Regions from separate parts of the Streptomyces sp. NPDC048600 genome, predicted to be linked through region 1. Evidence: riboswitches for the same ligand, from Rfam matches in the RefSeq annotation. Region 1 holds a riboswitch; each other region holds the start of a gene.
What was found. Region 1 has a riboswitch for cyclic di-AMP ahead of ACZ6SQ_RS35785 (peptidoglycan DD-metalloendopeptidase family protein). Riboswitches for the same ligand answer to the same signal wherever they lie in the genome.

Region 1 (9,810 bases):
CTGCTGCCCGACACCGCCGTACCGCTCGGCGATCTGGACGCGCTGGCAAGGGAGTTGAAGAAGGGGGACGTCGCGGCTCTCATCGTCGAGCCGATCCAGGGCAAGGGCGTGCACGAGGCCCCGCCCGGCTATCTGCGCGCCGCGCAGGAACTGCTGCACCGGCACAAGGCGCTGCTCATCGCCGACGAGGTGCAGACCGGCCTCGGCCGGACCGGCGACTTCTACGCCTACCAGCACGAGGACGGGGTGGAGCCGGACCTGGTGTGCGTGGCCAAGGCACTGTCCGGCGGGTACGTGCCCGTCGGCGCGACGCTCGGCAAGGACTGGATCTTCAAGAAGGTCTACTCGTCCATGGACCGGGTCCTCGTCCACTCGGCGAGCTTCGGCTCCAACGCCCAGGCCATGGCGGCGGGCCTCGCCGTGCTGTCCGTCATGGAGAACGAGCAGATCGTCGCGGGCGCGCGGGTCACCGGTGACCTGCTGAGGTCACGGCTCGCGGCCCTCGTCGACAAGTACGAGCTGCTCGCCGACGTACGCGGCCGGGGGCTGATGATCGGCATCGAGTTCGGGCGGCCCAGGTCCCTGAAACTGCGCAGCCGCTGGACCATGCTCCAGGCCGCCCGCAAGGGCCTGTTCGCGCAGATGGTGGTCGTCCCGCTGCTCCAGCGGCACCGCATCCTCACCCAGGTCTCCGGCGACCACCTGGAAGTGATCAAGCTGATCCCGCCGCTGATCGTCGGGGAACGGGAGGTGGACCGGTTCGTCGGGGCGTTCACCGAGGTGATGGACGACGCGCACACCGGTGGCGGACTGATGTGGGACTTCGGGAAGACCCTGGTGAAGCAGGCGGTGGCCAACCGCTGAGCCGCGGCGCAGGGGCCCACTGTGCCGGAGGCTCCGGAGGCTTTCGCCGGACGAGCCGTCCTGGGAGAGTCCCTTTGCCTCTGAGGCAAGAGATTTGCCGCAGAGGCAATAATGCGGCTGAATGGAGGGCATGAGCTCTCCCGAGACCGGGCCCGTCCCTGAGGAGGCGGCGGCCGAGCTGCCCGCCGTCGCGCCCCAGCTGCGCGCCCTGCGCCGCCGTGCCTCCCTCACTCTGGAGGCCGCGGCGCGATCCGCCGGGCTCTCGCCCGCGCACCTGTCCCGCCTGGAGACCGGGCAGCGCCAGCCCTCGCTGCCGATGCTGCTCGCCCTCGCCCGGGTCTACGGTACGACCGTCTCCGAGCTGCTCGGTGAGACGGTCGCCGACCGGGACGCCGTCGTGCGCGCCACGGACATGGAACCGACCCGGGCGGGCGGCTGGACCTACTGGCAGGCCGGGGCACCCGGACGCGGCATGCAGGCGCTGCGGGTGCATGTGCCGCACGGCTCCCAGGGCGACATCGTGCGCGTCCACCCCGGCGAGGAGTGGCTGCACGTCCTCCAGGGGCGGCTGCGGCTGCGCCTCGGCGACACCACGCATCTGCTCGGCCCCGGTGACAGCGCGCACTTCGACTCGCTGACCCCGCACCGCATCGCCGCCGAGGACGCGGGCGGTGTCGACCTCCTCTTCGTCCACACGCTGCTTCAGAGCCCCACGGCCGCGCTGTGCCTGGGACCCATGACAGGAGACACGCCATGAGCGACATCGAGCAGAAGTTTCCCCGCACCCTCTGGGTGCGGCTGTTCATCTACATCGCGGCCGGCCATGTCTTCGCCGGGTTCCTGTATCTGCTGTTCGCGGTGGGCGCGAAGTAGGAGCGGGCCGCGGCGTCCGTCCCCGGGCCGGGCTCAGCGTCAGGCGCCGAGCCCGGCACCGCGTCAGTCGACGAGCCGGTCCCGCAGCCGCTCGCGGGTCTCGGGCGTGATGCCGAGGCCCCGCTCCAGATAGGCGTCGACCCCGCCCCAGGTCTCCTCGATGGTCTCCATCGCCGCCGTGAGGTACTCGGCGCGCGCGTCGAACAGAGGGCTCAGCAGGTCCATGATCTCGGGCGAGTACGCGGAGACGGCGTCGCCGTTGCGGCGCACCTTGTAGCGGCGGTGCTTGGCGTTGGACTCCAGGTAGTCGGTGAGGATGGCGTCGCGCTCGACCCCGACGGCCAGCAGGGTCACGGCCACGGACAGGCCCGCGCGGTCCTTGCCCGCCGCGCAGTGCATCAGCGCGGGGACGCTGTCCTCGGCGAGGGCGTGCAGCACGCGCGAGTGCTCGGCGGTGCGCTCACGAATGATCATGCGGTAGGAGGCGATCATCCGGCCCGCCGCCTTGCCGTCCGCGAGGATCGAGCGCAGCTGGTCCAGGTCGCCGTCGCGGACCATCTTCCAGAACTCGGCGCCGTCGGCCGGGTCGCTCAGCGGCAGGTTGACGTTGCGCACACCCGGCAGGTCGACGTCCGGGCCCTCCAGCTGCTGGTCGGCGGCGTTGCGGAAGTCGAAGATCGTGTGCAGGCCGAGGGAGGAGAGGAAGACGGCGTCCTCCGCGGTCGCGTGCGCGAGGTGGCCGCTGCGGTAGAGCGCGCCGTGGCGCACCCGGCGTCCGTCGACGGTCGGCAGTCCGCCCACGTCACGGAAATTACGCACGCCGGCCAGCTCGGGCTCGGTGGACGGGACCTGCTGCGTCACGGGGGCTCCCTCCCGGTCGGACCCTTCGGCGCGGCTCGTCGACGGGCGTGCTGTCGACGATACGACATGGCTTCCTGAGGCAACGAGTTGGCGCCCGGGGGTCTCGGCGGGGTGGTGTGTTGCTCCGGCGCGCGCGGTCGCCCGGCCGCCCCCTCCGGGTGGGGGAGGGTCATCCGGAGCCGGGCGAGCGGGACTCGGGGTGCGAATGGATCGAAACGGACTAATCCGCCAAGGTGTCCCATTGATGGCGATATCAGGGCAGTCTCGATGCGGCAGTTCTCCTGCTCCGCCACTTCTGGGCTTTCTGTCCGAATTAGCGCCTTCATTCCAACTCGCTCTGGAATAAAGGAACCTGGAGACATGTCACGTGAGGAGCGTCATATCGGTGACGGTGAGTCGTTCGTCATGCTCACGTAATCAAAGGGGTTTTCAAGGGCATTTGAGCAACCCGACAAGGTCATATTGCACGGAGTGTGACCGGGAAATTCCCGAAGGGATCAAGAACTCATGCTTCGGGCGGAACCTCTTGCTTGTCCGTTTGCGCCTTGCTCGCTTACGTTCGCCACCGATCCGGACGGACGCCTAATCCTGCCGCCGACCGGAGCCCGCACCGACCCACCCGTGCACGGCAGGAGCGGGGGACCCACAGGTACATCAGCCTGTTCCGGTCTCCGGATTCAGGCTTGGGGTAAAGCCGCGCCTCGGCGCGGCCGGACATCTCCAGTCCGCACCCGACAGCTCACCTCGCAGGCGCCGGAGAGGAATTCGCCATGCCCGCGAAGGGTAAGCACCGTCGTCCCAAGGCCCTGCGCCTGACCCGTACTCTCGCCGTCGCCGGAACCGGCGGAGCGGCTCTCGCCCTCCCGCTGCTCGGGGCCGGTGGCGCCAACGCCGCCACCGGACAGACCGTTTCCCACCAGGCCGCCCAGTCGGCCGTCACGGTCCAGAAGTCCGCCGTGGCCACGAAGGCCGCCACCAAGGCCGCCGCCGTGAACTCGGTCCCGCGCACCTACTCCGTGAAGTCCGGCGACTATCTGTCGAAGATCGCCGCGCAGCAGAAGGTCAGCGGTGGCTGGCAGAAGCTCTACCAGGACAACCGTGAGGCCGTCGGCGGCGACCCGTCGCTGATCCACCCGGGCCTGAAGCTCACGCTCGGCAAGAAGGCGGCCGAGGCCCGGTCCGAGGCTCCGGCCGCGCCGCGCCAGTCCTCCTCCGGGTCCGCCGGGACGTCCAAGCCCTCCGCGGCCTCGAAGTCCTCCGCTGCCTCGAAGTCCTCCGCGCAGCAGTCCTCCTCCGGCGCGTCCACCGCCTCCCAGACGGCCACCACCACGGCCAACGGCTTCAGCGCCCCGGTCTCCGGCGCGGGCGTCGGCACGGCCTACCGCGTGGCGGGCGGCATGTGGGCCAGCGGCTACCACACGGGCGCCGACTTCGTCGTCCCGACCGGCACCTCGCTGAAGGCCGTGGGCGCGGGCACCGTCGTCTCCGCGGGCTGGGCCGGCGCGTACGGCAACCAGGTCGTCATCCAGCTCGCCGACGGCCACTACGCCCAGTACGCCCACCTGTCCTCCCTCTCCGTCTCCGCCGGTCAGTCCGTGACCGGCGGGCAGCAGGTCGGCCTCTCCGGCACCACCGGCAACTCCACCGGCCCGCACCTGCACTTCGAGATCCGCACCACCCCGAACTACGGCTCGGACGTGGACCCGATCGCGTACCTGCGCTCGCACGGTGTGTCCATCGGCTGACGCCCCCGCTCCACCCCCGCCGAAGGCCGGACCCCGATCCCCGGGTCCGGCCTTCGCCGTGCCCGGAGTTATTCCGCGGATGCCAAGACTTGACCAGTGGCTTATGTCACCGCCCGTCAACCCCTGCCTACGGTCGCGTAGGTCACATTCGAGGGGGAATCATGGGCCGACGTGGCAGACGATTCGAAGAACGACAGCAGATCAGTGATCGGGTCGTACGTGGCGGTGGGGGACAGCTTCACCGAGGGCGTCGGCGACCCCGGCCCCGACGGGGCGTTCGTGGGGTGGGCGGACCGGTTCGCGGTGCTTCTCGCCGACCGGCGGCCCGAGGGCGATTTCGACTACACCAACCTGGCCGTGCGCGGGAAGCTGCTCGACCAGATCGTGGAGGACCAGTTGCCGCGGGCGGCTGAGCTCGCCCCCGACCTGGTCTCCTTCTGCGCGGGCGGCAACGACATCCTCCGGCCCGGCACCGACCCCGACGACGTCGCCGAGCGGTTCGAGCGGGCGATCGCCGCGCTGACCGGCGCGGTCGGCACGGTGCTGGTGACGACCGGGTTCGACACCCGTGGCGTGCCGCTGCTCAAGCATCTGCGCGGCAAGATCGCCACGTACAACGGGCATGTGCGGGCCGTCGCGGACCGGTACGGGTGCCCGGTGCTCGACCTGTGGTCCCTCAGGTCCGTCCAGGACCGCCGGGCCTGGGACGACGACCGGCTGCATCTCTCGCCCGAGGGTCACACCCGCGTGGCCCTGCGCGCCGGGCAGGCCCTCGGGGTCGAGGTCCCCGCCGACCCCGAGCAGCCCTGGCCGGCGTTGCCGCCGCGCGGCACCCTCGAGGTTCGCCGGGACGACGTGCAGTGGGCCCGTGAGTACCTCGTGCCCTGGATCGGGCGCCGTCTGCGGGGAGAGTCGTCCGGGGATCATGTCACCGCCAAGGGTGCGTTGAGTGCGGACGATATTCGGCATCGGATCGGGAAGGTGGCCTGACGGCCGACGCGGGGTGGCGCCTGCCGGGTGGCGCCTGCCGGGTGGCGCCTGCCGGGTGGGGTGTTCCGCGGGCCCGGGGGTGTGGGGACGTGGGGGCTCGGTCGGCGTGGGGGTGCGGGTTGGCTGTGGCTTTGCGCAGTTCCCCGCGCCCCTGAGGTGGGTGGGTGGCTCGGTTGGCGTCGGGGCGGGGGGTGGTTGGGGGTTTTGCGCAGTTCCTCGCGCCCCTTTGAGGTGGGTGGGTGGTTTGGTTGGTGTCGGGGTGCGGGGTGGTTGAGGGGTTTGTGCAGATCCCCGCGTCTCTCGAGGGCTGAGGCGGCCAGAGAGGTGACCGCGCTGGAGTGGTGCGCGGCGTCGGGGTGGGCGTGGTGCTGGGATGACCGCGATATCCCAGCGCACCCGAAAGGACCGGCCCGTATGCCCCCCACAGCACCACCCCGCACGACCGCCGCCCTCGCGGTCATCCTGCTCGCCCTCGGCCTGCCGACCGCCGCCGCCACCGCGGCCACCGCGCTCCCGGGGCCGACGCCGGCCCCCGCGGCCACCGCCCCGCACGCCTCGACCGTCACCGTCACCGGTGAGGGCAGCGCCACCACCGAACCCGACCTCGCGGTCGTCGGGGCCGGTGTCGAGTCCGTCGCCGAGACACCCCGGACGGCCCTGGACGCGCAGAGCGAGGCGGCCACGGCGCTGCTTCGGGCCGCCAGGGGACAAGGCATCTCCGAGGGCGACATCCGCACCGAGAGCGTGTCCCTCACCCCGGTCTACGAGTACCAGGAGGGAACCTCGCAGCTGAAGGGCTACCAGGCCGCGCAGTCCTTCACCCTGAAGGTGCGCGACGTGGACCGCACGGGCGCCATCCTCCAGGCTGTCACGGACGCCACCGGCACTGCGGGCCGTATCCACTCCGTCGCCTTCGACGTGGCCGACCCCGGCCCGCTGCGGGCGCGCGCCCGGCAGGCGGCGTACGAGGACGCGCACACCAAGGCCGAGCAGTACGCCCACCTCGGGGGCCGGAGCCTGGGGCGGCTGATCTCCCTGACCGAGGACACCACCAGCACCCCGCGTCCCTTCCCGCCGACGGCCGACGCGCCCGACGGCACCACCGTGGGCGTACCGATCGCCCCGGGCGAGATCCGCGCGACCTCCACGGTCACGGCGGTCTACGAACTGGAGTGACCCCCGAGCGGGGCCCCGCGCGGGCGTCGGGCCGGGCCGAGGGGTTCCGGCCGTCGTGCCCGGCGACGTCCTACGCCGTCAACGCCTCGCGCTCCAGGCCGAGTTCCCGTGCGAGTGCCTCCTCCGCCCAGTCCGTCGCCCGGGTCCGGGACATCGCGCCCGGGTAGGACGTCAGCTGGACCGCGAGACCGTCCAGGAGGGCGGTCAGCCGCAGCGCGCTGGCGGCGGGGTCGGGGCAGCGGAACTCGCCCGCCGCGACGCCTTCGGCGATCACCTCGGTGAGCGCGGCCTTCCACTGCCGGTCGAGATCACGGGTGACGTCCCGCAGCACCGGCTCGCGCAGGGCGGCCGCCCAGCCCTCGATCCACAGCCGCCAGCCCTTGGCCTGCCCGGTCGGGGCGTACCAGCGAACGGCGGCGCGCAGCCGGCGCACCGCGGTGGTACGACGGCCGAGCAGCTTGCGCAGCCGGACCAGGTCGCCCTCGGCGGCGTGGGCGAAGGCCGCGGCGACCAGCTTCTCCTTGGTCGAGAAGTGATACAGCACCAGCGCGTTGCTCACGCCCAGCGCGGAGGCGACGTCGGCGATCCGCACGGCGGCCACACCCCGTGCCTCGATCTGCCCGATGGCGGCCCGCAGCAACTCCTCGCGCCGCTCCGCCACGCTCAACCGCACTCTCGCCACGCGGATCACCCTACACAGCGGCCCCCACCCGCCCGCCGGGCCGGGGCGGCCGGGTGAGGGCGCTCCGTGACACCGCGTCCCGCCCCCGGCGACCGCTCAGCCGGCCGTCCCGTACCAGCCGAACCGCTCCGCGATCACCGGGAGCCGTTCCGCCACGATCGCGTGCGCGGCGGCCCGCGGGGTCGTTCCGTCGGCCTCGGCGCGCTCGAGCATCTGCCCGACCAGGGCGCGCATCGAGCGGCGCGTGTACGCGAACGCCTCGTCCGCGTCGGCGCCGATGTCGCCGAACAGGGTCCACCACCACCAGGCGTTCGTCCCGGAGTTGACCACCACGTCCGGCAGCACGCTCACCCCGCGCGCGGCGAGCAGTGCCTCCGCCTCGGCCACGACCGGCATGTTGGCCGCCTCCACGATCCAGCGCGCCCGTACGCGTTCCTGGTTCGCCGCGTCGATCGTGTAAGACACCGCGGCCGGGACCAGGATCTCCGCGTCGGCCGACAGCCAGGCGTCGCCCGGCAGTTCGCGGTCGCCGGGCCGCAGCGCGGACCGGTCCACGGTGCCGTAGGAGTCGCGCGCCGCGAGCAGGGCCTCCACGTCGAGCCCGGCCGGGTTGGCGACGGTGCCCTTGACGTCGGCGACCGCCACCACGGTCAGCCCCGCGCGCGAGAGGAAGCGGGCGGTGGCCCCGCCCATGGTGCCGAGCCCCTGCACGGCGACCCGGGTGCCGGTGTACGGGGCACCGGCCCGGTCCAGGGCCGTGAGCGCGGCCTCGGCCACCCCGCAGCCGCCCGCCAGCTCGTCGAGCCCGATGCCGTCCACCTCCACCGCGAAGGCGTCGGCGAGCCGGGCGCGGGCGGCCGCCTCGTCGTCCAGCAGCGGGTACACCGCCTGGATCGAGGAGACGAGCCCCGCCTCGGCGGCGGCCCGGTCGACCAGGTCCTGGGTCAGCCCGAGGTCCTCACCGGTGGTCCAGCAGTGCTTGACGTACGGCCGCATGGCCCGCAGGTACCGCACCAGCAGGCCGTACGCCTCCGGGTCCCGCGGGTCGCAGTCGATGCCGCCCTTCGCGCCGCCGAGCGGGACGTAGCGGCCCAGCGGGTTGTAGTGCAGGGCCTCCTTCATGGTCATGCCCCGGGCGAGCCCGGTGACCTCGTCGAGGGTGCAGCCCGGCCGCATCCGCAGTCCGCCGCTGGAGACGCCGCGCACCAGCCGGTCGACGACCAGGAAGCCCTGCCGTCCGGTGATGTGATCGGTCCAGGTGAGCGACAGCAGGGGGGTGGTCATGGAGACTCCTCGGGGACGGTGATCGGGGTGGGCCGACCGTGGCGAGGTCCACCGTGACCGGACGCGCCCCGGGCCGCCCGCCCGGGGGCGGGGCGGGGTCACCGGAACGCATTTACTGAATCAGCGGTCAGTATCGAAACGCGGCCGGGGGACTGTCAACGTGACGGCCCGGTCATGGCCGCCACCCGCTGTCACGGCGCTGTGACTGGACGGACCCGGCGTTGTCGGAGGGGCGGACCATAATGGAAAGCCTCACCGACTCCACCTGGAGGTACCGTGGCCGGTTTCCGTCCCCTGAGCGCCGGGCTCAGCGCGCTTCAGCCCGAGGCCTTCGGCGTGGACCCGAGCGGTGAGCGCATGGCCCGGATCCGTAGATCGCCGCACTTCAAGGACGGTGTCTTCCAGAATCCCGGCGGTCCCGCCCGTACCCGGCCCTCCGGCTCCGCCCTGGACTTCGCCAAGATCTACTTCGACAAGGACGCCCGCGCCCGCCGGGGCCCGCGCGGCCCGATCCCGGTCCACGCGACGACCCTCGCAGACATCTCCCGGCCGCCTTCCACCGGCCTGCGCCTGACCTGGATGGGGCACTCCAGCGTCCTCGCGGAGATCGACGGCAGGCGGGTGCTCTTCGACCCGGTCTGGGGCACGCGCTGCTCCCCGTTCGCCTTCGCCGGACCCAAGCGTCTGCACCCCGCGCCGCTGCCGCTGGCCGCGCTCGGCCCGGTCGACGTCGTCGTGATCTCCCACGACCACTACGACCATCTGGACCTGCCCACGATCAAGGCCCTGGCGGACACGGACACGGTCTTCGCCGTGCCGCTCGGCGTCGGCGCGCACCTGGAGCACTGGGGCGTCTCCGCCGACCGGCTGCGCGAGCTGGACTGGCACGAGGCCACCCGTATAGGCGGACTCACCCTCACCGCGACGCCGGCCCGCCACTTCTGCGGCCGGGGCCTGCGCAACACCCAGCACACCCTGTGGGCGTCCTGGGTCGTCGCCGGCGAGGAGCACCGCGTCTACCACAGCGGCGACACCGGCTACTTCGAGGGCTTCCAGGAGATCGGCGCCGAGCACGGCCCGTTCGACGCGACGATGATCCAGCTCGGCGCGTACAGCGAGTTCTGGCCCGACATCCACATGACCCCGGCCGAGGCGCTGCGCGCCCACCTCGACCTCCAGGGCGGTGCCCCCGCGGGCGTGCTGCTGCCGATCCACTGGGCCACCTTCAACCTCGCCCCGCACGCCTGGGCCGAGCCGGGCGAGTGGACCAAGGACGCGGCCGACGAGGCCGGCCAGACAGCGGCCTTCCCCCGCCCCGGCCAGCCCTTCGAGCCC
Region 2 (9,810 bases), on a different contig from region 1:
TCGACGACTTCCTGATCAAGGAAGGGGACCGGGCCGTCCACGTCCTCAACGCCCCCTCCCCCGCCGCGACCGCCTCCCTGCCGATCGGCCGGGAGGTGGCCCGCCTGGCGCTGACGGCACTGGCCCGGGTCTGAGACGGGGCGGGACCGACCGTGAGGCGGGTGGTGGGGTGTGGGGTCGGTGGCGAGGGGCCAGTGGCTAGGGCATTGGGTGGGTCGCGGGGAACCCTTCGCTTCCGTCCGGGGGCGGGAGGGCGGCTGAGGTGTCTTCCTCCGTGGCCGGGCGGCCGAGGGACGTGCCCACGGGGGCTCCGGGACCCGGTGCCCCCGGGCGGCCGAAGGACGTGCTCGCGGGAGCTCCGGGCCCTGGGGCGTGTCCCCGCCGGGCCGCGCACCGCCCTCGGCCCGCCGCGCGGCCGCCCCGCGCATCCCGCCGCCGTAGACTCGACCCCACTGTGTCTGAGTCGCCCCACACCCCCGCAGCCCCGCTTCCCCGCGCCAAGGGAGAGCCCCGTTTCCCCGACGGCCCGAAGGCCGACCCCGCCGGGTCGCACTTCGAGCGGCGGATCCGAAGCTTCCAGCCGCGCCGCAGCCGTGTCACGGCAGGTCAGGCCGACGCGCTCCAGCGCCTGTGGTCCAAGTGGGGCCTGGACATCGACGGCCACAAGATCCCCGACCTCGGTGAGCTGTTCGGCAACGACCGCCCGGTCGTCCTGGAGATCGGCTTCGGCATGGGCGAGGCCACGGCGCAGATGGCCGCCGCCGACCCGGACACCAACATCCTGGCCGTGGACGTCCACACGCCGGGCCAGGGCAATCTCCTCAACCTCGCCGACCGCACCAGCCTGTCCAACATCCGTGTCGGCAACGGCGACGCGATCATCCTGCTCCGCGAGATGCTCCTCCCCGACTCCCTCGACGGGCTGCGCGTGTACTTCCCCGACCCCTGGCCGAAGAAGCGGCACCACAAGCGCCGCCTCATCCAGCCGGAGTTCCTCACCCTCGCGGCCACCCGCCTCAGACCGGGCGCCCTGGTGCACTGCGCCACGGACTGGGAGCCCTACGCCGAGCAGATGCTGGAAGTCCTGACGGCCCACTCCGACTTCGAGAACACCCAGGACGACGGCGGCTTCGCACCGCGCCCCGCCCACCGCCCGCTGACCCGGTTCGAGGGCCAGGGGCTGGACAAGGGCCACGTCGTGAACGATCTGCTGTTCCGCCGCGTGAAGCCTGTCGGGGCCACAGAGACCGCAGAAATCGATCAGTCCACCGCTTACGGAGCCCCCACCCCCCACGAAACCCCCGGCGCCTGAGCCCCTTACGCAACTGCGGGGCGCGCCCCTGTCTCGTTAGGGTCGATGTCGTGGCCATCTTTCCCCCGTACCCGACGCCCCCCGCACAGGACCCGCTCGGCCGCGGCTCGCGCCGGCACCCGCACTGGTGGCAGCGCGTCTGGGTGCGCTACACGGCGCTGACGGTCCTTCTCGCGCTCTCCGGCCTCGTGATCCTGGCCCTGGTGCGCGAACAGACCGGTACGGACGGCTTCCTGGTGGGCCTGGGCCTCGCGGTGCTGCCCGTGCCGCTGCTCATAGCCGCGTTCCGCTGGCTGGACCGGGTGGCGCCCGGCCCCTGGCGGAACCTGGTCTTCTGCTTCGCCTGGGGGGCCTGCGCGGCGGCGCTGATAGCCATCGTCGCCAACAGCTTCGCCACGAGATGGATAGCCACCGCGACGGCCGACCCGACCAGCGCGGACACCCTCGGTGCCACGCTGGTGGCGCCGGTCGTCGAGGAGTCCGCGAAGGCCGCCGCGCTGCTGCTGGTCTTCCTGTTCCGCAGAGGCGACTTCACCGGGATCGTCGACGGGGTCGTCGTCGCCGGTGTCACCGCGACCGGGTTCGCGTTCACCGAGAACATCCTCTACCTGGGCAACGCCTTCGGCACCGACCAGCTCGCCGGCGACTCGGGCATCGCCTCGGTGACGGCCGCGACCTTCTTCGTCCGCGTGATCATGTCCCCGTTCGCGCATCCCCTCTTCACCGTGCTGACCGGCATCGGCTTCGGCGTCGCCGCGCTGTCCGGCGAGCGCCAGCGTCTGCGCCGCGTGCTGCTGCCGCTGGCGGGCCTGCTGACGGCGATGGGCATGCACGCGCTGTGGAACGGCTCGGCGACCTTCGGCCCGTACGGCTTCTTCGCGGTGTACGGGGCGTTCATGGTCCCCGCGTTCGGCCTGTTGACCTGGCTGGTGGTCTGGACCCGGCAGCGCGAACTGCGCACGGTGCGCGAGGAACTGCCCGCGTATGTGGCGGCGGGCTGGCTGACGCCCGGGGAGCCGTACGCGCTCGGCTCGATGCGGGCCCGCCGGACGGCCCGTCAGTACGCCCGGCACCACCTCGGCTCACCGGGCGGACGGCAGGTGGCGCAGTACGAGGCGTACGCGACCTCGCTGGCGTTCCTGCGGCACCGGGGGCGCAGGGGCCGCGCCGGCGCGGACTTCGTCGTACGGGAGCGCGAGCTGCTGCACGAGCTCTGGGCCCGGCGCGAGGCGGCCCGCCCGGCACTCCGGTACGCGGTGAGGACGACTGCTCCCGCACCGCAGTACTACGGGCCCTACGGGTCCTTCGGGCACTACGGGTACGGCGTCCAGGGACTTCCCGGCGGCCGTCCCGTCCACAACCCGTACCGCACATGAGGAACCGGCAGCCCTGACGTCGGGGGGTTGTCGTCAGGACCGCCGGGGATTCGGGAAGTCCTCGGGCGATGTGCGCGCCGGGGCGCACGGCCGGGGACCTCCCGGGTCGTCAGGGGTTGAGGCCCTTGCTCTGGAGCCAGGCCATCGGGTCCACGTCGCCGTCGCCGGTGTGCACCTCGAGGTGCAGGTGCGGGCCGGTGACGTTGCCGGTGGCACCCACGCGTCCGATCACGTCACCGGTGTTGACCTGCTGGCCGACACTGACGTTGATCGAGGACTGGTGGGCATACCAGACCTCGGTGCCGTCCTCGAGGGTGAGGACGGTGCGGTAGCCGTAGGAACCGCTCCAGCCGGCCTCGGTGACCGTGCCGGTGTGGACGGCCTTCAGCGGGGTACCGGTGGGAGCGGCGAAGTCCAGGCCCGTGTGGTAGCCGGAGGACCACATGGAGCCGGCCTGTCCGAAGACGGAGGTGAGCGTGTACGAGGAGGTCGGCAGCGTGTACTGGCGGGCCAGCTCGGCGAGGCGCTCGGCCTCGGCCTTCTTGCGGGCCTCCTCCTCCGCGGCGGCCTTCTCGGCGGCGGCCTTGGCCTCCGCCTCCTTCTCGGCCTTGGCGGCGGCTTCGGCGGCCTGCTTCTCCGCGGCGGCCTGCGCGGCCTCGACGGCCCTGGCCTCGGCCTGGTCCTGCTGCTGCTCGGCCTGCGCCATGATGCGGGCGCGCAGGGCCTCACCGGCGTCGGCGGTGCCCTCGGTGGTGTCGGCCGCGGTGGTGCCGATCGAGCTGAGCGGGGACGCTGCCTGCGGCGTCTCCTCGACGGGCTCCTCGCCCGGCAGGAAGGAGCTGACGGAGGGCAGGTCGGGCATGGAGATGGCGACCGGCGGCTTGCCGGACTGGGCGCTGGCCATACCGCCGGCACCCACGGCGGCTATGACGCCGACGCCGAGGACGGTGGAGCTGCGGGCGAGACCGCCGCCGCGCTGCTTGGAGACCCGGTGCTTGCCGCGCACGGGACGGACGGAGTCCGCGGTGGGGTTCCACTCCTCCCACGGGCCGTCGTCGGTGCGGGGACCGCCGTAGACGAAGGTCTCGGTGTCGGCGGTGCGCTGGCCCGGCACGAACGGGGCTTGCGGGACAGGCGGGTTGGACGCCACGTGGGCGTGCTCCTTTCCTTCCTTCTCGCCTACCGGGTTAGCTGACGGGTTCGGAGCAGGAAGGTCTCCTACGCGCGTATATCTGCCGATTTCGCGGCGGATTACGCCCGATTCACCCCAAGTTGGTGGTTCCCCGGTTCCCTTGCGGGATTCGGCGCGTGCGCACGGAGCCGCCTCTTGTGACGGCTGGGACGACCGCGCTGCGTTATCGGACGTTAATAGAACCCGGTGCCTAATTCCAAGCCGTTCCGCTTGATCATTACAGTTTCTGGCCAGAACTTTCGGCCCATGAACGGCCAAAAACGGGCGACTTGACCGCGACTCGGTACCGTCCCAGTTTCTGACGGTGACTCAGATGTTATGCGGAGGGCAGTCGTCCGATCACCTGGGGTGACATCGGCCTCTCTCAGGTCCGCCCCCGCGCCACCGCTCCCGGCCGCCGTACGGCGAGCAGCGCCATGTCGTCGCCCAGCGCGCCCCCGGTGTGCCGGCGCACCTCCTCCACGACGGTCTGGAGCAGCCGCTCCGGCCCGCGGAAGACCCGGCCGGCGAGCCGCGCCGCGGGGTCGTAGAACACCCCCTCGGCGTCGCGCGCCTCGGACAGCCCGTCGGTGTGGAGCAGGAGCGTGGCCCCGGCGGGGAAGGGCCGTTGCTCGGCCCGCACCGGAAGGGGCTCCAGGTCGCCGAGGCCCAGCGGCAGCGCCGCGACACGGGGCTCCAGCGTGTGCAGGGTGCCGTCGGCGTGCAGCACGAGCGGGGGCGGATGCCCACGGTCGAGCAGGCGTACGATCCCGTCGCCGTGCGGGAGTTCGGCGAGCACGGCGGTCGTGAACCCCTCCTCGGCCTCCGGCCCGAGCCGCCGCCCCACATCGCGCTCCAGGGCCCGCTCCAGACGCTGGGCGACCGCCTCCAGCGTGGCCTCCTGCTCGGCCGCCTCCCGGAACGCCCCGATGACGACCGCGACCGCGGACACCGCGCCCATGCCCTTGCCGCGGACGTCCCCGACCACGAGCCGTACGCCGTGCGGGGTGTCCTGCACGGCGTACAGGTCGCCGCCGATGAAGGCGCCCTGCTGTGCGGCCTCGTAGCGGGCGGCGATCTCGAAGCGGCCGATCCGTCCGGGGGGTTCGGGCAGCACCGCGCGCTGGGCGGCCTCGGCGATCTCCCGCACGGAGGCGAGCCGCTCGCTGCTGCGGCGCACCAGGTTGTTGATGACGACGGCCAGGAAGGCCACGGTCCCCACGGTGATCTCCTCGGTGACCGACTCGGCCTCCAGCGCGATGCCGAGGAAGGCGTGCACCACCACCACGACCGCGAGCGCGACCAGGCCGGTGAGCAGCGTGCCGCGCCGGGAGTAGAGCGGAGCGGCGACCAGGGGCGCGGCGGTGAAGAAGGGGGCGGCCGTGTGCACGGAGGGGGTGAGCCAGTCGTAGACGGCCCCGACGCCGATCAGCAGGGCGGGCAGGGCGCGGACGAACGTCCGGGTCCAGGAGACCCGCCGTCGTTCGGCGGGCGGCGGGCCGACGCGCCGGCCGCGTGCACCGGCGCCCCTCTCCTCACCCGGCGCCACCCTGTCTCCCGCAGCCTTGGTCGCGGGCCGCCGCTCGGCCGCGTCCGTCCAGGGTCGCGGCCCCGGGCGGGGGCGGCGAGCGGGGGCGGTCCGACCGGGGGAGAAGGGGAGGGGGAAGCGAAGGGAGAACGACTCAGGGCCGGTGTCCGCATGGACACCGGCCCTGAGTCTTCAGTAGCGGGGACAGGATTTGAACCTGCGACCTCTGGGTTATGAGCCCAGCGAGCTACCGAGCTGCTCCACCCCGCGTCGGTGAAACCAGTGTACGCCATCCGCGGGACCGGACGCACAACGGTTGCTCCCCACCCCCGCTGAGCGGCCTTTCCGCCCTTCGGGGGAGCGGTCCGGGCCCTGCCTCCGCAGGGGCCACGGGCCCTTCAGGAGATCAGCCCAGCAGATGCAGATTGGGCGCCTTGGCCGACTCCTCGTACGCGGGGAGCACCACGACGTCGACGCCGTGGGCCGCGAGCAGTCCGCTGCCGTCGGCGGCGGTGACGAAGGTGTCGGGCTCGCGCCAGGCGGTGACGACCCGGCGTACGCCCGCGTCGAGGATGAGCCGGGCGCAGGGGGCCGGGCGGGAGGCGCGGTGGGCGCAGGGCTCCAGGCTGGAGTAGACGGTGGCGCCGGGCAGCCGCGGGTCGGCCGGGTCGATCTTGGCGAGTGCGGCCTCCTCGGCGTGCGCGACGGGGTCGCCGCCCTCGCGGGAGTGGCCGCGGGCCAGCTCGGTGCCGTCGGCGGCGACCACGACGGCACCGACGCTGAACGCGGTCTCCGAGGGCGGGCACAGCGCCGCCAGCTCGCAGGCCAGGGCCAGCCAGTGCCGGTCGGCGGGCACGGCGAGGTCCGTGCCGCCCGGCTGCGTGGGCTCGTAGCGCATCAGGACCACGTCCTCGATCCGCCGGCTCTCCGCCAGCCGCAGCCGCCCGTCCTGGTATCCGCCGGGCCCGAACAGCCGGGGCGCCCCGGGGTCGCCGACGAACAGGGGCGCGAGGACGAGCTGGAGCTCGTCGGCCAGCTGCTGCTGGAGCAGCTGGGTGTGCACGGTGCCCCCGCCCTCGACCATCAGCCGCCGCACTCCCCGTACGTCGTGCAGATGCTCCAGTACGTCCCGCCAGTCGAGCCGGTCGCCGAGGCCGACGATGTCGGCGGGGACGCCGGCCCGGGTGGCGCGCTCGGCACCCTTGTCGGTCGTGTACAGGACCTTCTCGCCGCCGGTGTGCCAGAAGCGGGCCTCGGGGTCGAGGTCGCCGGTGGCGCTGACGCAGACCTTGAGGGGGAACTCCGGCTGTCCGGCGGCGAGGCGCGCGGCGCGCCGTTCGGCAGAGTTGACCAGCAGCCGGGGGTTGTCGGCGCGCAGGGTGCCGGCTCCGATCAGGATCGCGTCGCAGGAGGCGCGTACCTCGTCGACGCGGTCGAAGTCGGCCGGTGAGGAGAGCAGCAGTCGGTCCGGGCCGGTGTCGTCGAGGTAGCCGTCGAGGGAGACGGCGGCGGAGAGCAGGACGTACGGGAACGGCATCGGCGCGGTCTCTCTCGGCAGGCGACTTGGTTCAAGTTTTAAGCAAACTTACACTGGTGGCATGACGACCCGCTGGCTCACCCCCGACGAGCAGCGCGCCTGGCGCGCGTACGTCGCCGCGACGCACCTCCTGGAGGACGCGCTGGACCGGCAGCTCCAGCAGGACGCCGGCATGCCTCATCTGTACTACTCCATCCTGGCGACTCTTTCCGAAGCTTCGGACCGCCGGCTGCGCATGACGGACCTGGCCGAGGCCCTGAAGATCACCCGCAGCCGGCTGACCTACGCCGTCACCCGCCTGGAGAAGGACGGCCTGGTCGCGCGCGAGGGCTGCCCGTCCGACCGGCGCGGCAGCATCGCCGCCCTGACGGGCGAGGGCATGGCCGTCCTGGAGCGCACGGCGCCCGGCCATGTGGAGACCGTCCGCACCCACCTCTTCGACCTCCTCACGACCGACCAGGTACGCCACCTGGAGGAGATCTGCACCCGGATCAAGGGCGGCCTCGAGCAGGCGCCCACAGAGGAGGTGCCGTGGCTGCGGCGGTCGTGCGGGGCGCGGGAGGAACAGCAGGGGGTGCGGGGGGAGCAGTAGGGGCGCGGGCCGAGCGGTAGGGGGCGTCGGGCAGCCTCTGGACGCGCCCGGCCGGCGAGGCGTGCGGGAGCCGCGAGGCACACCGGGCGTGTGAGGCGCGCCACACCCTAGTTGCTTCAACTTTCAAGCAGGAGTAGCGTCACCGCCAGAACCTGTGCTTCAAATCTGAAACACACGGCTGGACCGTCCCACCGGGCAGGTCCTCGCCGACGCCGGACGGAGACCCAGATGCCCGACACCCCCGCCGCCACCCAGCGCGCCCGCGTCCGCGTCCCGCTGAGCTTCCCCGACGGCTACCGCGTGGACGCCGAACTCGTCACCTTCCACGGTCTGGCCGACGGCGCCGAGCACCTCGCCGTCGTCCTCGGCGACCCGGCACCCGGCAGCACCCCGCTGGTCCGCCTGCACTCCGAGTGCCTCACCGGGGACGTCTTCGGCTCGGCCCGCTGCGACTGCGGCCCGCAGCTGCGCGAGGCGGTGGAGCGGATAGCGGCCCGCGGCGGCGTCCTGCTCTACCTCCGCCAGGAGGGCCGCGGCATCGGCCTCTACAACAAGCTCGACGCCTACGCCCTCCAGGACCAGGGCCTCGACACCTACGAGGCGAACGCCGCCCTCGGCCTCCCGGAGGACGACCGCGACTACACCGCCGCCGCCCAGATGCTGCGCGCCCTGGGCGTCACCGGGCTGGACCTGCTCTCCAACAACCCCGACAAGGCGGACCAGTTGCGCGACCTCGGCATCACGGTCCACGAACGGGTGCCCACCGGCGTCTTCACCACCGCCCACAACGTCCGCTACCTGCGCGCCAAGGTCCTCCAGACCCAGCACACCCTGCCGCTCGCGGAACTGGCGAAGGTGACGGCGGGCTGAGCGCGGCGCGGGCGCCCCCTCCGCCGCGGCACTGGGCGCGGCGCGACCGCTCCCTCGGCTCGCGGCGCTGAGCGGGGCGCGACCGCCCCGTCGGCCAGGAAACCACCTGCGTGGTGCCCGGCGGCCACCGATACTGGACGGGCCAGAGGAACGCCAACGCCCCTGCCCGGACAGCGAGGTCCCGTGCCGCCCTCCCGCTCGACCCGCCACAGCTACGACACCGTCGCCGACCGCTACGCCGCCGAGATCGCCGGGGAGCTGGACGCCAAGCCCCTCGACCGCGCCCTGCTGAACACCCTGGCGGAGCTGGCCGGCGACGGCCCGGTCCTCGACGTCGGCTGCGGCCCCGGCCATGTCACGGCCTACCTGGCCGACCGGGGCACCCGCGTCAGCGGCCTCGACCTGTCACCGGGGATGTGCGCGGTGGCCCGCCGCTCGACCGGCCTGCCCTTCGCCGCCGCCGACATGACCGCCCTGCCCGTCCGTTCAGGCTCGCTGGCCGCGCTGCTGTGCTGCTACGCCCTGATCCATCTGACCGGACCGCAGCGCGCGGTGGCGTACCGGGAGTTCGCCCGTGTGCTGCGCCCCGGCGGGCACGCCCTGCTCGCCTTCCACACCGGCGACGCCGACACCGCGCCGGGCGGCTCCCGCCGGATCACCGACTGGTGGGACCACGAGGTCGACCTCACCTTCCACTTCCTCGACCCCGACGACGAGACCCGGGCCCTGGCCGAGGCGGGCCTGACCGTGACCGCCCGTCTGGACCGCGCCCCGCACCCCGGCACGGAACACGCCAGCCGACGGACGTATCTGCTGGCCCAGCGCCCGCCCGCCCCCTGACACGGGTACGTCAGGCCGCCGGCCCGTCCGTCGACGACGACTCCTTGCCCGGCGGGGCCGGCTGCTGGGTGAAGGCCACGAGATGCCAGGAGCCGCCCTCGCGCGTCACGGTGAACGTGTCCCGCACGACCTCGCCCGTCGCGTTCCCGGCGACGAGCCGGGCCGAGCCGGTGTCCGGGCCCATGTAGTCGCCGATCTCCACCTGCCTGATCCTCCACCGCCGTCCGCCTCGCTCGGCGAGGATCCGGGCGGCCTCCCGCCGCGACCAGGCCTCGTCCTCGACACCGCCGACCGCGATCAGCGCGGTGGCGTCACGGGAGTTGAGCGCCTCGACGTACGCCTCGACGGCCTGCCGGGCCCCGGCGGAGGACGGCGGGCCGGCCTCGCCGTCCCGGGACGAGCACCCGGCGGCGAGGGCAGCGGCAGCGACGGCCGACAGGGCCAGGAGACGTCGACGTTCCACAGCACACTCCTCACGGTCCTCCGGCGGGCGAACTGATCGGCCGGCCAGGGGCGATGGACGCACCCCGCGGCGTACGCACGCTCCCGGGACGAGGGCCGACCGGTCGAGGCCGGCTTCCTCT
Region 3 (9,810 bases), on a different contig from region 1:
CTCATCGGGTGGTATCGCAGGACCGGACAGCGCTGGGCGCAGGGCAGGCTTCAGCCGTGGGCCGCCCGCATGGAGGTCAGCGAACCCGACGTCGTCGTTCGTGATGTCGGCAACCGATGGGGAACGTATCGTCCTGGCGACGGCGCTCGCGGGACCATGGCGCTGCACTGGGCGCTGTTCCAGTTGCCCTCACATGTGGTCGACTACGTCATCGCCCATGAACTCGCCCACATCAGGATCTCCGGGCACAGCTCGGACTACTGGGCCCTTCTCCGGCAAGCCATCCCTGAGTGCGAGGAACGCAAGGAAGAGCTTGACGATCTCGGGCGACGGCTGTGGCTGGGAGAGGTCCGGGAGAGGCGCTGACCCTACCTCGAGCCCTCTGCGGACCTGTCTGTCGAGGTCCCGCTCACGCCACCCGCGTCGCCCCCGCGAAGGGCATCTCGTCGATCGGGGCGACCCGGACCGGGGCGGACGGGTTGGGGGCGTGGACCATCTGCCCGTTGCCGACGTAGATGCCGACGTGGCTGATGGCGGAGTAGAAGAACACCAGGTCGCCGGGCTGGAGTTCGGAGCGGGAGACGCGGCGGCCGGCGCCGATCTGGGCGTAGGTGGTGCGGGGCAGTTCGACGCCCGCGGAGCGGTAGGCGGCCTGGACGAGGCCGGAGCAGTCGAAGGCGTCGGGACCGGTGGCGCCCCAGACGTAGGGGCTGCCGAGCTTGCTGTAGGCGTAGGAGACGGCGGCCGCGGCGCGTGAGGTGGGGGCGGCGGGCGCGGCGGCCGGGCCGGCTGCCCGCAGGGGGTCGCGGGCGGTCGCGGTGTCGCGCGAGGCGCGGTCCTGGTCCGCGCTGGTGGCGGCGAGGCGGTGCCGTTCCTCGGTGGTGAGCCGGGCGAGCAGCCGGCGGGCCGTGGTCAGTTTGCCGGTGACGGTCGCGCGGTGCCGTTTCAGCTCCTCCTGGCGCGACTTCAGGGAGGTCAGCTGGATCTTGGCGGCGCCACGCAGCTGCTCGATCTCGCGGAGCTGGTCGCGGACGCGGTGCACGGCGGCGGACTGGCGGTCGCCGGCGCGTTCGGCGAAGGCCGCGTGGTTGAGGAAGGTGTCGGGGTCGTCGGACAGGGCGAGGCGCAGGGCGGGGTCGAGGCCGCCCTCGCGGTACTGGGCCGCGGCGATCGAACCCAGCGAGTCACGGGCCGAGTTGAGGCGGTCCTCCTTGCGGGCGGCCTCGTCGCGCAGTTCTTTCAGGTGCTGTTCGGCGGCGTCGGCCTTCTCCTTGGCGCCGTTGTACTTCTCGGTGGCCACCTCGGCCTCCTGATACAGCTTGCCCACCCGGGCCTTGACCTGTGCCGGGGTCAGTTCCGGGGCGGCCTGCCCGACGCCCTCGAAGGCGGTCGCGCCGGCGGCTCCCGCGAGGGCGAGGGTGGCTGCCTTACGGACGGTGCTGCCGCCGACGAAACTCTGTCTGGACTTGCGGTGCGCTGCCACGTGGACCTGTACGTCCTTTCCTGGGCCCGCCGGGTGTCCCCGCGGGGGGTGCGGGGACGGTTCGGCCGCCAGGGGGAGCGGCGTGCGGGTCGCCGGGTGACGTCCCGCGGGTCCGGCGGCGCCCGCACAGGGGGAGCCGGTGCCGCCGGACCTTCTCGGCGGTGGTGTCCGGCTGCCGCCCCTGGCCCGGGCGGCGGTGGGGAGCCGGTCACCTGGAGCTGGACGCTAGACCCGATAGTGACGACTTGGTAACGCGATGTGCGGAAATGCCGGGAGCAGGTCGATAGGTGACCGCATATGACCAGGGTCTGGGACCGGGGCGGTCGACTTCACGGAGTGCGATGACCGAACCGGCTGTTCCGGGGGTCGAGGGGCGGGCCGGGTGCTATGGGGCGCATATATGCAGGGCGGGTAGGGGCGGTGTGAGGGGGCCGCCGGGCCCTGATTAGGCTCCGGCCCCATGGACGTACTCATCCATCTCTTCGTGGGCCTGCACATCATCGGCATCGCCTCGCTCCTGGGCGGCTTCCTCACCCAGATGAAAGCGATGGGCCAGGGCACCGCGCGCTTCGTCCCGGCGATGCTGCACGGCGCCCTGACGATGCTGGTCACCGGTGTGATCCTGGTCGGCCTCAATCAGGCCGACGACCAGTCGGTGAACAACATCAAGGTCGGTGTGAAGCTGGCCCTGCTGATCGTGATCCTGGGCCTCGTCTATGTGAAGCGGGACGAGGAGACGGTGGACAAGCGCCTGTTCGGGCTGGTCGGCCTGCTGACCACGGTGAACGTCTTCATCGCCGTGCTCTGGACCTGACGCCCTCCGCCGAGTGCCGCGGGGCCCGCTCGCCCCGCAGCTCCGCGCGGGCCGCCGCGACGGCCAGGGCGGCCACCGCCAGCCAGGCGGCCACGGCGATCCACAGCAGCACCTGACCCGGGCCCTTCAGCCACGGGACGTCCAGGGCGGTGGACACGGACAGCATCGCCGCCGCCGTCATGCCCATGGGGAAGACGGTGGACCAGCGCCGGACGTCGTAGCCCGGCCGCGGCCATCCGGCCTCGGCGGCGAGCAGGACGACGTAGCAGGCGACGTCGAGCAGGAGCAGGGTGAGGGTGACCGAGCGCAGGACGTCGTAGTCGTCCTGGTTCCACAGGTAGAGCTGCGGGCTGTCGGCGGCGATCAGCTTCGATCCGGCCAGGGCGGAGATCGCGAGCGCGCCGCCCGCGATCCACTGGTCACCGGCGCCCCTGGCCACCTGACGCAGATCGAAACGGGCCAGCGCGAAGCCGTAGACGACGAGGCCGAGCCAGAACAGCACCATGGCCGCGCGCGCGAGCCAGGCCACCTCCTCCGCCCCGGCCAGGGTCGCCCCGAGCACCGCGAGCCCCTGCGTGGCCACACAGCCCAGGAACACCGCCCCGGGCATCCGCTGCTTCCAGCGCCCGACCACATCGACCATCAGCACCGGCCACAGCACCGTGGCGAGCGCCAGCAGCGCGTAGGCCAGGGACTGCCAGCCCAGCACCGAGAAACGCGTGCCCAGCACGGTCGTCGCGGCCACCGCCGTCAGGGCGGCCGGTGACCCCGCCTCCTCGAGCCACCGCCCCCGCTCCCGCAGCAGCCGTAGGACGAAGTCCGCCGCCAGGCCCAGCCACGCGAGGCAGGCGAGCACGAGCAGGATCCGCGACAGCACCTCGTGGCCGGACAGATGCAGACCGACCGACAGGATGCCGGTCGCCATCACGGCGGCCCCGGCCGCGGGCGGACGCTGCGCCCACCAGGCGCTCGGGGAAGTGGTGGTAGCGGGCATGCGCCCGATGCTAGGAACCAGCCCGTGCCGCGCACGCGGGCCACGCGCGGGCACGGCCGAAACCACGCCGTCGCCCGCCGAACAGCCCACAGCGCCGCCCCCGGGCGCACCTGCGCGCGTGGCGGGCCGAGCAGCGCGAGGACCCCGGGCCCGGGGGCGCGTACGGCCCCTCACGCACCCACGCGCGCGTACGAGCCGCGTAGGACCCTCACGCGCGCGTGCCGCGTTCTCGCGTCAGCCCGGCCGCACGACGCTGTGGATCGAGCCCTCGCCGTCGTAGTAGATCGACTCCTCGCGGACGTAGGCGCCCGGCTTGGGGGCGTGGATCATCATGCCGTTGCCGATGTAGAGGCCGACGTGGCTGATGTCGTCGTAGAAGAAGACGAGGTCACCGGGCCGGGCGTCGGTGAGGGAGACCGTGGTGCCCGCGTTGACCTGGTCCCACGTGGTGCGCGGGAGGGTGACGCCGGCGGCCTTCCACGCGGCCCCGGTGAGGCCGGAGCAGTCGTAGGAGTCGGGCCCCGTGGCGCCCCACACGTACGGCTTGCCGATCTGGGTGCGGGCGAAGGCGACCGCCTTGTCGCCCTTGGTGGAGGTCGAGGTGTCCGGCGCGGGCGTGGACGGCGTCTCGGTGGTGCCGGTGGAGGGCGACGGAGCCGGGTCGGGCTGCGCCGCCTCCCGGGCAGCGGCCTCGGCGGCGGCCGCCTCCCGCTCGCGCTGCGCCTCGGCCTGCTGCGCGGCGAGCTCGGCGGCCTTGCGGGCGGCCTCCTCGCGCTTCTGCTCCTCGATCTGAGCGAGCCTGGCCTTCTCCTCGGCGGTCAGCTGCGACAGCAGCTCGCGCGCGTCGGAGAGCTTCTTCTGGACGGTCGCCTTGGCCGTCCTCAGCTCGGTCTGGGAGTCGGTCAGCGTCGCGAGGCTCTCGGTGGCCTCGCGGCGCTTCTCCATGGTCTCGGACTGCTGGGTGACGTAGTCGTCGACCGCGTCCTTCTGACGGCCGGTCAGCCGGTCCATCAGCTGGTTCTGGTCGAAGTAGTCCTGCGGGTCGTCGGCGAGGAGGAAGGTCGCCGTGTCCGGCGCGGCGGAGCCGGTGCGGTACTGGGCCGCGGCGAAGGAACCGAGTTCCTCGCGCGCGTCGTTGAGCTTCTGGGTGCGCTTGGCGACGTCGTCCAGGAGGGTGTCGACCTGCTTGCGCTGCTTGGTGGTCCGCTCCTTGGCGGAGTTGTACTTCTCGGTCGCCGACTCCGCCTGGCGGTAGAGATCGTCGACCTTCTTCTCGACCTCCTCCAGGCTCGGCCGGTCGTCGTCCGAGGGGGTGGCGTTGGCCGTCTGGGACAGCAGGGCCACGGAGGTGAGGGCCGCCGTGGCCAGGGCGGGGGTCCGTATGCCTGCGACACGCGTCCCGGCGGGACGCGGCTTGCGGTGCGACGCCAAGAGAGGCGACTCCTTCCATCGGCCGCCTACCGAGTTAGCTGTCGGGTTCGGGCGGGTGGTTCGGAAGGGTTGCCCTACGGCTCGCTCCCGCGAGGAAGTGAGCCGATTCACCCCGGGATCTGTGGGTCCCCGGCTCCGGCGGGCGTTCGGGCGCACCGGACTCGGCGGAGGCGGTACGGCCCGGCGTCGTTCGCCGGTGGGGGTCGTACGGCCTGCCCGGAACCGTAGCCAACTCGTGTGGTGCGTGTGAAGGTTGATGGGCGATATGCCCGATACATTTTTGTGACCTTGTCGCGCACGCGCTTGCTGTGCCGCAGGCTGTGTCACCGGCGCTACTTAGGGTGGTGGCGGGGAGTTCTCCGGACGGCGGCCGGTTGTCGGTGGGGGCCCCTAGACTCGGAGAGCGATGAGCAGCCTCTTTGACGACAGCTTCCTGGCGGACCTCCAGGCCCCTCGCGGGCACGAGGAGGAGCACCCGCCGCCGCCCGAGGACGAGCATGCTCCGGAGCGCGTTCCGGAGGATCTGTTCGGCGGGAAGTTCGACGTGCCCCCGGACCGGGACGACTACTACCGCGACGGCGCCCCGCGGCCGGTGATCGACGCGGCGGCCCTGCTGGACGGTCTCAACGACAACCAGCGTGCCGCGGTCGTCCACTCCGGCTCCCCGCTGCTGATCGTGGCCGGCGCCGGCTCCGGCAAGACCCGTGTGCTCACCCACCGCATCGCGCATCTGCTGGGCGAGCGCCATGTGCACCCGGGCCAGATCCTCGCGATCACCTTCACCAACAAGGCCGCGGGCGAGATGAAGGAGCGCGTCGAGCAGCTCGTCGGCCCGCGGGCGAACGCGATGTGGGTGATGACCTTCCACAGCGCGTGCGTGCGCATCCTGCGCCGCGAGTCCAAGAAGCTCGGCTTCACGTCGTCCTTCTCGATCTACGACGCCGCCGACTCCAAGCGCCTGATGGCCCTGGTCTGCCGCGACCTGGACCTCGACCCCAAGCGCTTCCCGCCGAAGTCCTTCAGCGCCAAGATCAGCAACCTGAAGAACGAGCTGATCGACGAGGAGGACTTCGCCGCCCAGGCGTCCGACGGCTTCGAGAAGACCCTCGCCCAGGCCTACGCGATGTACCAGTCGCGGCTGCGTGAGGCGAACGCCCTCGACTTCGACGACCTGATCATGACGACGGTCAATCTGCTGCGCGCCTTCCCCGACGTCGCCGAGCACTACCGCCGCCGCTTCCGCCACGTCCTGGTCGACGAGTACCAGGACACCAACCACGCCCAGTACGCCCTGGTGCGCGAGCTGGTGGGCACCAGGGAGCACCCGGTCGACGTACCGCCCAGCGAGTACGACGTGCCGCCCGCCGAGCTCTGCGTGGTGGGTGACGCCGACCAGTCGATCTACGCCTTCCGCGGCGCGACCATCCGCAACATCCTCCAGTTCGAGGAGGACTACCCGGACGCGACGACGATCCTGCTGGAGCAGAACTACCGCTCCACCCAGACGATCCTCTCCGCGGCCAACGCGGTCATCGAGCGCAACGAGTCCCGCCGTCCCAAGAACCTGTGGACCAACGCGGGCGCGGGCGCGCAGATCACCGGCTACGTGGCCGACACCGAGCACGATGAGGCGCAGTTCGTCGCCGACGAGATAGACCGCCTCACGGACTCGGGCGACGCGAAGGCAGGCGACGTCGCCGTCTTCTACCGCACCAACGCCCAGTCCCGGGTCTTCGAAGAGGTCTTCATCCGCGTCGGCCTGCCCTACAAGGTCGTCGGCGGCGTCCGCTTCTACGAGCGCAAGGAGGTCCGGGACGTCCTGGCCTACCTGCGGGTGCTGGCCAACCCGGAGGACTCCGTCCCGCTGCGCCGCATCCTGAACGTGCCCAAGCGCGGCATCGGTGAGCGCGCCGAGGCGATGATCGACGCCCTGTCCCAGCGGGAGAGGATCAGCTTCCCGCAGGCGCTCAAGCGCGTCGACGAGGCGTACGGCATGGCCGCCCGGTCGACCAACGCCGTCAAGCGGTTCAACACGCTGATGGAGGAGCTGCGGACGATCGTGGAGTCCGGCGCGGGACCGGCCACGGTCCTGGAGGCCGTCCTCGAACGCACCGGTTATCTGGCCGAGTTGCAGGCCTCCACCGACCCGCAGGACGAGACCCGCATCGAGAACCTCCAGGAACTCGCCGCCGTGGCGCTGGAGTTCGAGCAGGAGTCGGAGGAGGCCCCGGGCGGGCTGTCGGACTTCCTGGAGCGGGTCGCGCTGGTCGCCGACTCCGACCAGATCCCCGACGAGGACGAGGAAGGCTCCGGCGTCATCACCCTGATGACCCTGCACACCGCCAAGGGCCTGGAGTTCCCGGTCGTCTTCCTCACGGGCATGGAGGACGGCGTCTTCCCGCACATGCGGGCCCTCGGCCAGACCAAGGAGCTGGAGGAGGAGCGCCGCCTCGCCTACGTCGGCATCACCCGCGCGCGTGAGCGGCTCTATCTCACGCGCTCGACGATGCGCAGCGCCTGGGGACAGCCCTCGTACAACCCGCCCTCCCGCTTCCTGGAGGAGATCCCGCCCACGCACCTGGAGTGGAAGCGCACGGGCGCGACCGCGCCCGTCTCCTCCGGCCCGGCCTCCGGGATCGCCGCCTCGCTGTCCTCCTCGCGTTCGCGCTCCTCGGCGTCGGGCGCCTCGGGCTTCGCCACCCGCCGCACCGCGGAGCAGCCGGTCGTCGGGCTGGCGGTCGGCGACCGCGTCACCCACGACCAGTTCGGGCTCGGCACGGTGATGGCCGTCAAGGGCACCGGCTCCAACGCCGAGGCGACGATCGACTTCGGCGACGCCAAGCCGAAGCGGCTGCTGCTGCGGTACGCCCCGGTCGAGAAGCTGTAGGGGGACGGACGGCGAAAGCCCCGGCGGACGACGTCCGGCGGGGCTTCGACAAGAGAGGGCAGGGCTCACCAGAAGGCAGGGCCCGTCAAGACGCAGGGTGCACCAGGGGGCAGGGGCTACTAGGGCTCGAGGCCGTGGCTGCGCAGCCAGGACAGCGGGTCGATCGACGAACCGCCGCCGGGACGCACCTCGAAGTGCAGATGCGGGCCGGTGGAGTTGCCCGAGTTGCCGGAGTAGGCGATCGTGTCGCCGGCCTTCACGGTCGCCCCGAAGGGCACCTGGTAGCTGGAGAGGTGGCAGTACCACGTCTCCGTGCCGTCCATCGCCGTCACGATCACCATGTTGCCGTAGGCGCTGTTCCACTGCGTGCGCACGGTGCCGTCGGTCGCGGCCATCACGGGAGTGCCGTACGAGACGGGGAAGTCGATGCCGGTGTGCATGGACATCCAGTTGACGCCGGACTGGCCGTAGTAGGCGCTCAGTCCGTGCTGGGCGACCGGCAGCGCGAACTTGGGGCGCAGCCGCTCCTTGCGGGCCGCCTCCTCCGCCGCCAGCTTCCGCTCGAGCTCCTGCTGCGCCTTGAGGTCGATGCGCTCCTGGGTGCGGCTCGCGCGGTCGGCGAAGTCGTCGGCCTCGGCGCTCAGGCTCGCCAGCTGGGTGTCCAGCTTGTTGTTGGCGGCGGACGGCTTGACGGGCGCGGCGTCCGCGGCGGTCGTCGTGGCGTCCTTGCTGTCGCCGCCGGTCAGGTTGCCCACGGAGGCCGCGGCGATCCCGGCGACGCCCATCACGCAGGCGGAGGGCACGGCGATCGTCAGCAGCGCGGAACGCTTGGCAGGGGTACGGCGGCGGGAGCGGGCCGCTCCGCGGGAGGCGACGCGGGGCGCGGGCAGGGGCGTGGCCTCCTCCTGGCCGTCCAGGAGGTCCACCGCGGGCAGTTCCCCGGTGTCGCCGGGGTCGCCGTGCTCGTACCCGGCCTCACCGTCGTACGCGGTCTGTTCGTCGTGCGTCTCGTACCCGGCGTGTTCGTCGTACGCCGCGTGCGTGTCGTGGGCCGTGTGCTCCTCGTACGCGGTCTGCCCGTCGTGGGCGACCTGGTCGAAGGTGGCAGTGGCCTGCTGGTCGAAGGGCAGCTCGTACTCGGCGGCGGCCGTGCCGTCGGAGTTCCACTGCGTGGCGTCGTAGGCGCCGGTGTCGGAGCCGTGGGTGCCCCAGTACCACTGCTGGGTCTGGTCGGCTGCCGGGACGGCGGACTGGTCGGGCTGGAGCCAGGCGCTCGCGTCCCACTGGCCACTGGCGTCCGCGGCGGTGGCCTGCGGCGGCACGAGCGGCAGTTGCTGGTCGCCGGTGGCCCAGGCCGTGGCGTCGTAGGAGCCCGTGCCGTAGGTGGCGTGCTGCTGGGCCGCGTACGTGTCGTAGTGCGCGGTCTGGTGACTGCCGGAGTTCCACTGCGTGGCGTCGTAGGCGCCGGTGTCATGGCCTGTGGGCATGGCGCCGAAGAGGGGGTCCGCGGTGTAGGTCCCGGTGGCGTGGCCGCCGGCCGCAAAACCGTTCGCGTCGTAGGCGCCGTATGTGGTGAAGTCGCCGTACGGGGCTTCCTGGGTGCCGTACGACGCGTAGTGCGCCGAGTCGGCGTCGGAAGCCGGAGCCGGGGTGGTCATGGTCCCCGACGGGTGACGGTCGTTCACCAACTTCTCTTTCGCCTCGACAACAGGGGCTGCCAGAGCAGTGCGGTGACTGTACCCGGCGGTATGCGGGCACGACAATCTTCCTCAGGTTTCACGCGCGCAGGAAACGGGCATTCGGCCGCCTTTCGGCGGACTGTGGGCACGACTTTGGCCTTGTGTTCGATAACCGTTCGACTTCTGGCCCCCGTCGAGTACCTCTTGGGCGGCCCTCCGGAGCACTTCGAGCGGCTTCCGGAGGGCGGTTGTCCGTTCGGCCGACGCGTCAAGTTGCCTGAGTGAACCAGTGGTTGCCGATCGGTGTACGGGTCGCCGTCAGGCCACGGTCAGTCCGCCGGCCCCGGCGCCGGCCGGCGCGGCAGGGGAGTCCGCGGTGTCCGCGCTCTCCAGGGCTCGCCGTATCCCGTCGGCCACGGCCGGGTGCACCGGCAGCGCGAGGTGGCCGATCCCGGTCACCAGGACGTTGTGCGCCAGCAGGTCGGGATGGTCGATCCGGGCGGCCTCCAGCGGGTCCATCAC

Region 2: another riboswitch for cyclic di-AMP. It lies ahead of ACZ6SQ_RS37450 (M23 family metallopeptidase); the one in region 1 lies ahead of ACZ6SQ_RS35785 (peptidoglycan DD-metalloendopeptidase family protein).
Region 3: another riboswitch for cyclic di-AMP. It lies ahead of ACZ6SQ_RS16410 (C40 family peptidase); the one in region 1 lies ahead of ACZ6SQ_RS35785 (peptidoglycan DD-metalloendopeptidase family protein).

What each region holds. Positions count from the first base shown of each region.
Region 1 covers NZ_JBVJGZ010000044.1:2,606-12,415, reverse strand. The annotation lists gene ACZ6SQ_RS35805 (aspartate aminotransferase family protein) at 1-864, shown strand, start outside; gene ACZ6SQ_RS35800 (helix-turn-helix domain-containing protein) at 995-1,621, shown strand; gene ACZ6SQ_RS35795 (DUF6126 family protein) at 1,618-1,737, shown strand; gene ACZ6SQ_RS35790 (tyrosine-protein phosphatase) at 1,801-2,598, opposite strand; cyclic di-AMP (ydaO/yuaA leader) riboswitch at 3,205-3,364, shown strand; gene ACZ6SQ_RS35785 (peptidoglycan DD-metalloendopeptidase family protein) at 3,369-4,343, shown strand; gene ACZ6SQ_RS35780 (SGNH/GDSL hydrolase family protein) at 4,548-5,333, shown strand; gene ACZ6SQ_RS35775 (SIMPL domain-containing protein) at 5,748-6,509, shown strand; gene ACZ6SQ_RS35770 (TetR family transcriptional regulator C-terminal domain-containing protein) at 6,580-7,191, opposite strand; gene ACZ6SQ_RS35765 (Glu/Leu/Phe/Val dehydrogenase dimerization domain-containing protein) at 7,288-8,475, opposite strand; gene ACZ6SQ_RS35760 (MBL fold metallo-hydrolase) at 8,752-9,810, shown strand, end outside.
Region 2 covers NZ_JBVJGZ010000053.1:14,963-24,772, forward strand. The annotation lists gene lhgO (L-2-hydroxyglutarate oxidase) at 1-134, shown strand, start outside; gene trmB (tRNA (guanosine(46)-N7)-methyltransferase TrmB) at 455-1,312, shown strand; gene ACZ6SQ_RS37445 (PrsW family intramembrane metalloprotease) at 1,363-2,688, shown strand; gene ACZ6SQ_RS37450 (M23 family metallopeptidase) at 2,798-3,838, opposite strand; cyclic di-AMP (ydaO/yuaA leader) riboswitch at 3,850-4,005, opposite strand; gene ACZ6SQ_RS37455 (PP2C family protein-serine/threonine phosphatase) at 4,245-5,408, opposite strand; tRNA gene ACZ6SQ_RS37460 (tRNA-Met) at 5,584-5,657, opposite strand; gene ACZ6SQ_RS37465 (dihydrofolate reductase family protein) at 5,794-6,924, opposite strand; gene ACZ6SQ_RS37470 (MarR family winged helix-turn-helix transcriptional regulator) at 6,986-7,516, shown strand; gene ACZ6SQ_RS37475 (GTP cyclohydrolase II) at 7,745-8,386, shown strand; gene ACZ6SQ_RS37480 (class I SAM-dependent methyltransferase) at 8,570-9,226, shown strand; gene ACZ6SQ_RS37485 (hypothetical protein) at 9,237-9,689, opposite strand.
Region 3 covers NZ_JBVJGZ010000010.1:136,650-146,459, reverse strand. The annotation lists gene ACZ6SQ_RS16430 (M48 family metallopeptidase) at 1-366, shown strand, start outside; gene ACZ6SQ_RS16425 (C40 family peptidase) at 410-1,483, opposite strand; gene ACZ6SQ_RS16420 (hypothetical protein) at 1,944-2,297, shown strand; gene ACZ6SQ_RS16415 (tellurite resistance/C4-dicarboxylate transporter family protein) at 2,275-3,291, opposite strand; gene ACZ6SQ_RS16410 (C40 family peptidase) at 3,526-4,722, opposite strand; cyclic di-AMP (ydaO/yuaA leader) riboswitch at 4,730-4,899, opposite strand; gene pcrA (DNA helicase PcrA) at 5,129-7,609, shown strand; gene ACZ6SQ_RS16400 (M23 family metallopeptidase) at 7,729-9,294, opposite strand; gene ACZ6SQ_RS16395 (esterase/lipase family protein) at 9,607-9,810, opposite strand, start outside.